DNA from 2 places in the Anaerocolumna chitinilytica genome. Region 2 is predicted to be linked to the other one. Evidence: predicted binding sites of a transcription regulator. Region 2 holds the regulator's gene; the other holds the start of a gene.
The links. Region 2 encodes HrcA, which represses chaperone genes, less so after heat shock. Its sites were predicted from a motif close to TGTTAGCACTCNNNNNNNNNGAGTGCTAACA; they were not measured.

Region 1 (3,216 bases), 2.7 Mb from region 2:
GTTTCAGTTGCAGCACCTACACGGATAACAGCAACGCCGCCTGCTAACTTCGCAAGTCTTTCCTGTAATTTTTCTCTATCAAAATCAGATGTTGTTTCTTCTATCTGTGCTCTTATTTGTGCGATTCTGGCATCAATATTTCTCTTCTCACCCTCACCGTCAACTATGATTGTATTCTCTTTCTGAACTTTAACAGATTTTGCGCGTCCTAACTGATCCAGTGTAGTTTCTTTTAAGTCAAGACCTAAATCATCAGAAATAACAGTACCGCCTGTTAAAACAGCGATATCCTGAAGCATTTCTTTTCTTCTGTCACCATAGCCGGGAGCCTTAACAGCAACTACGCTGAAAGTTCCTCTTAATTTATTTACGATTAAAGTTGTTAAAGCTTCGCCTTCCACATCCTCAGCAATAATTAAAAGTCTTGCACCGGATTGAACGATCTGCTCTAATACAGGGAGAATATCCTGAATGTTGGATATCTTCTTATCTGTGATTAAGATATATGGATTGTCTAAATTAGCCTCCATTTTGTCCATGTCAGTAGCCATGTAAGCGGAGATGTAACCCCTGTCAAACTGCATACCTTCAACCAGGTCTAACTCTGTCTTCATTGTTTTGGATTCTTCAATTGTGATAACTCCATCATTGGAAACTTTCTCCATAGCGTCAGCTACCATCTCACCAACTGCATCATCACCGGCAGAAATTGCAGCTACTCTTGCAATCTGTGCCTTGCCGTTAAGCTTGGAGCTCATCTTTAAGATAGCATCTACTGCACTGTCAGTTGCCTTTTGCATACCTTTTCTTAAGATGATAGGGTTTGCGCCGGCAGCCAGATTCTTAATACCTTCATTAATCATAGCCTGTGCAAGAACAGTAGCGGTTGTTGTACCATCACCAGCTACATCATTTGTCTTTGTAGCAACTTCTTTTACTAATTGAGCGCCCATATTTTCGAAAGCATCTTCTAATTCAATTTCTTTTGCAATCGTAACACCGTCGTTTGTAATCAAAGGTGCGCCGTAGGATTTATCTAATACAACATTTCTTCCTTTGGGTCCTAAAGTAACTTTTACTGTATTTGCTAATAAATTAACGCCATTTTCCAGAGCTGCTCTGGCTTCTGCACCATGTTTAATTTCTTTTGCCATTTTTATAACCTCCTGATTTAAATTAATGTTCCGTAAACTGCTATGTCTTTTCCTCCCGCGAATCATTGGGTCTAGACTCTCAGACACAGTTATGATCTATACTTCTCGATAATTCAAACTAATCTTCAACAACAGCAACGATATCGTTCTGCTTTACAACAATATATTCTACTTCTTCTAATTTCACTTCAGTACCGGAATATTTGGAGAATATAACCTTATCTCCAACTTTAACCTGCATGGTTACTTCTTTTCCATCTACAACACCGCCAGGACCTACTGCTACAACTTCAGCCTGCTGGGGTTTCTCTTTTGCCTGACCAGGTAATACGATACCTGACTTTGTTGTCTCTTCAGCTACAAGCTGCTTTAAAACCACTTTGTCTCCTAATGGTACTAACTTCATTTTTATTTCCTCCTTATGATATCAATATTTCATTTAAAAAGGCATTTTTTGAATTTTATTAGCACTCACTCGAATTGAGTGCTAACCGATAAAGATATATTAGTAAATTTGCCTTTATTATGCAACCATACTTTTCTTTAAAATACGCTTTATTTTCGATAATATTTAACTTTAGCTCCATTTTATTCTTAATATCTCATTTTTTCTCACTTTTTTATAGTTACAATATAACAAATACTTTAAAACTATATATTTACTCTGCAGAAGTTCACCTTACTTAATATGGGAATATTTACTCTTTGTTATACCTGGGGGAATGAATAATTCATTGTACAATTAACTGGGCCATGCTATACTTATTGCAATAGGAACTATGAATACCAGAAAGGATTATCAGGTATATAAAATGAAAGAAAAATTGTACACCATACCGGTCAATGATGCTTTTGACAGTGACTGCGAATGCCCGATATGTTTTATGAAAAAAACACTTGAAAACAATGCGGTGGAATTCACCATGGGTCCCAGCTACATGGAAGATGATGTAAGAGCTGAAACGGATAAAATCGGATTCTGCAATTATCATCTGGGTAAGCTTTATGAGAATAAGAACCGTCTTGGGCTGGCCCTTATGCTAAAGACCCACATGGATAAGACGATTAAGGACTTAGAGGGCCTTTCCGCTAAGAAAGGTAAAGGGCCTTCTCTTTTTAAAAAGAATACGGAGACTACTCCTGTAAAAGAATATACAGATAATATAGTAAGCTCCTGCTACGTCTGCAATAAGATTGATAACATGTTCAATCTTTACATTACAACCGTATTCTACCTCTTTGAACATGACAGTGCCTTTATTGATAAATTAAAAGCTTCCAAAGGCTTTTGTACCGAGCATTATGGCCTCTTATTCCAGGAAGCGGACAAGCACCTTAGCGGAGAGAAAGCGGAGAGTTTTCGTAAGGATTTAAACAAGATATATTTTGACAATATGAAGCGGGTACGGGATGATCTGGAATGGTTTATTGATAAATTCGATTACCGTTATGTAAATGAACCCTGGAAAAATTCAAAAGATGCTCTTCCAAGAGCTATGACAAAGACTAACAGCGTCTATGAAAAAGGAAATTAATCTTCTATAAATACATTAAGGCAGCCATAAGATTAATATCACCCTTCTTATAGCTGCCTATTATGAATTATTCTTTTCAATTATTCATACTATCAACATGCTCTTTTCCAACGCGCCTCAAGAATGCGCCGAGGATTTCGCAGGCGCATTCTTGTGTATGAATTATGTCCTTTATAATTCATACTATTCCTGTTTTAATAAATCCTTTAACTCTCTAGCCTTTGCTTTAATACGCTCATTGGCATCCCTTGAGATTAATACTCTGGAAATCCATCTGCTGGACTCATCAATCTTGCCACTTCTTCTGGCAAGGTCTGCGATTAAATACATCATAGTATTTTCATCCATACCGCACATAGGGAAGGATTCCTTCGAAAATGCCTCCATAAAGCCTTCACAGGCATTCTTTATGAATTCAAATTCCTCCTCTTGAAGGTTCTTACGTTCTTTTCTGATTTCATCGGTTTCTTCCTGCTCTGCCAAAGCTTCTGCTTTTCCACGAAGGAGCCAGGCTGTCTTAAGGCATG
Region 2 (3,216 bases):
CTAAAATATCGTTTATAAGAGCACTTGTTAAAGATACACCGATTCTTATCTTAGATGAGCCAACAGCAGCTTTTGATAAAGAAAGTGTGACAATTTTAAAGGAATGTCTGCTGGAGATAAAATCAGGTAAAATCATTCTGCTTATTACCCATGATCAAAGTATTGCTGATATTGCAGATGAAATAATTCAGATTGGTTAGAAAGCTGATTCCAGTGATAAAGTACTCACAAGGCTTCAGAACCTGCCTACAGGGTGGTTTTGAAGCCATTTTCCTAATACAAAGATGTAAATGAAAAGGGGATATAGTCATGTACAAACATTAGTAAAACTTGACAATGTAAAAAAATAGCGATACTATTGCAATAGTAAGTATACTATGAGGAGGCTCTAATGGTAGTAACGTTAATTTTGTCTGTAATGGAAACAGTGATAGCAGTTGCTATAGCAGTATTGCTAATTTATTTGATTGTATTGTCTATATGTGCATTAAAGATATATATAAGGAAGAATAAATAAACTGGCAAGGAAAAATCAAGATGTTAAACCTGAGTTATTCAGTACATTGTCATAAGAAGACACAGTCATTACACATCAGATATATAGTTCAAATGAACTTATAGGATAGAATAATTAATTGGATTTTGGCAGATACGAAAAGAGTGTATGAAACAATAGATTATTTTATTTGAGACCTAAGCAAAGTCCTAAAAATATACATTAAAAAAGCGAATAAAATCCTTTATAAAATTCGAAAATAGCACTTGACAAAATAAATGTTAAGTGCTATTTTATGTATAAAGATATTAGCACTCTATTCGAGTGAGTGCTAACAATCAAAAAGGCAGGAGGGATTCAATGGAACTGGACGAAAGAAAATTGAAGATATTACAAGCTATTATCCGCAATTATCTGGAGACTGGTGAGCCGGTGGGTTCAAGAACAATATCCAAGTACACCGATTTGAATCTCAGTTCAGCCACCATACGAAACGAGATGGCAGATTTAGAGGAGTTAGGCTATATTATTCAGCCCCATACCTCTGCCGGACGTATTCCTTCCGATAAAGGTTACCGATTATATGTAGATACTTTGCTGGAAGAGAAAACTCATGAAGTGGAAGATATGAAGGAACTCATATTAGAGAAAGCAGATAAGCTGGACCATTTACTGAAGCAGGTAGCAAGACTTTTGGCAGATAATACCAACTATACTACTTTGGTTACGAAACCAAAGTACCGAAGTAAAAAAGTGAAGTTTATCCAGCTGACCGAAGTGGATGATACTCATATCTTAGCTGTAATACTGATTGAGGGTAATGTTGTTAAGAATAAGATTATTGAAGTGACAGATTGCCTTGACAAAGAGATTATATTAAAGCTTAATATTGTTTTTAATACTTTCCTTCAGGGCCTTGATTTGGCTGAGATTACCATGTCCCTTATACAGAAGATGAAAGAACAGGCAGGCAATTATAACAGACTTGTAAGTAATATCTTGGATGCGGTGGCAGAAGCCATCAGTGAGGAAGAAGAAGTAGAAATCTATACCAGCGGTGCTACCAATATCCTTAAATATCCGGAACTAAACAATGTAGATAAGGTTATGGAGCTAATTGATACCCTGGAAGAAAAGGAACAATTGTCTGAAATTATTAACCATAACGTAGATACTTCTGAATCCGGTGACATTCAGGTATATATCGGAAGCGAGACACCTGTTCAGGCAATGAAAGATTGTTCTGTTGTAACCGCTACCTATGAGATAGAAGAAGGCGTTTATGGAAAGATTGGTATTATTGGACCAAAACGTATGGATTATGAAAGAGTTGTAAATATATTGCATACCCTAATGGGGCAATTGGATGATATATTTAAGAAGAAAACCTAAGAGAAGGAAAGGTGGTTTAAGTAAGTGGAAGATAATATAAATTCAATGGATGAAACCATTAAGGATCAGGAAACAAATACTGAGGAAACAAAAACTGAGGAAACAAAAACGGAAAATGATGAAGCTGCTTCCGGCTCCGCTTTTGAAGAATCTGACATAGAGATGACAGAAGATACGGAGGAAGATGATACCGAAGAAACTTCCGAAGAGGATTCAAAAGATGGTCAGAAAAAATCCTTTTTCCGAAAGGAAAAAAAGGAAAAGAAAGATAAAAAAGATTTAAAGATTGATGAATTGAATGACAGGCTGATTCGTAACATGGCAGAGTTTGATAATTTCAGAAAACGTTCTGAAAGAGAAAAAGCTCAAATGTTTGAAATCGGAGCAAGGGATATCATTGAGAAGATTCTGCCGGTTATCGATAATTTCGAGAGAGGTCTTGGAGCGATAACGGAAGAGGAGAGAGAAAGTGCTTTTGCACAGGGGATTGAAAAAATCTATAAGCAGATGTTTACTGCTTTATCCGATGCAGGTCTTAAGCCTATTGATGCTGTTGGAAAACCTTTTGATCCGAATTTCCATAATGCCGTAATGCATGCAGAAGACCCTGAACAGGGAGAGAATTTGGTTGCGGAAGAGTTCCAGAAGGGTTATATGTACAGAGATACCGTAATCAGACATAGTATGGTCAAGGTAGTAAACTAAAGTAAATTGCTTATCTAAGCGAATCACACAGATTCACTTTCATAATAGAAAGATTAACAAACATAAAAATCAAACACTTATTAATAGAAGGAGGAATAAATCATGGGTAAAATTATTGGAATCGATTTAGGTACCACAAACTCATGTGTTGCAGTTATGGAAGGCGGTAAACCCGTCGTAATCGCAAATACCGAAGGAGTAAGAACAACTCCCTCCGTAGTAGCTTTCACAAAAACAGGAGAAAGATTAGTTGGTGAGTCTGCTAAACGTCAGGCTGTTACCAATTCAGATAAAACAATTTCTTCTATCAAAAGACATATGGGAACCGACTACAAAGTTTCTATTGATGACAAGAAATACACCCCTCAGGAAATCTCTGCTATGATTCTTCAGAAGTTAAAAGCTGACGCAGAAAGCTATTTAGGTGAGAAGGTAACAGAAGCTGTTATTACAGTACCTGCATATTTTAATGATGCTCAGAGACAGGCAACAAAAGATGCCGGTAAGATTGCCGGACTTGATGTTAAGAGAATTATCAACGAGCCTACTGCAGCAGCACTTGCTTATGGTCTTGATAACGAGCATGAGCAGAAAATCATGGTATACGATTTAGGCGGTGGTAC

Region 1: a site for HrcA is predicted at 1,617-1,647, ahead of bsdcttw_RS03600 (co-chaperone GroES). Genes of this name have one in related genera too.

Annotation. Positions count from the first base shown of each region.
Region 1 covers NZ_AP023368.1:815,308-818,523, reverse strand. The annotation lists gene groL (chaperonin GroEL) at 1-1,154, opposite strand, end outside; gene bsdcttw_RS03600 (co-chaperone GroES) at 1,273-1,560, opposite strand; gene bsdcttw_RS03595 (DUF6062 family protein) at 1,967-2,689, shown strand; gene bsdcttw_RS03590 (DUF2225 domain-containing protein) at 2,873-3,216, opposite strand, start outside.
Region 2 covers NZ_AP023368.1:3,548,315-3,551,530, reverse strand. The annotation lists gene bsdcttw_RS15490 (ABC transporter transmembrane domain-containing protein) at 1-200, shown strand, start outside; gene hrcA (heat-inducible transcriptional repressor HrcA) at 857-1,888, shown strand; gene grpE (nucleotide exchange factor GrpE) at 1,934-2,593, shown strand; gene dnaK (molecular chaperone DnaK) at 2,696-3,216, shown strand, end outside.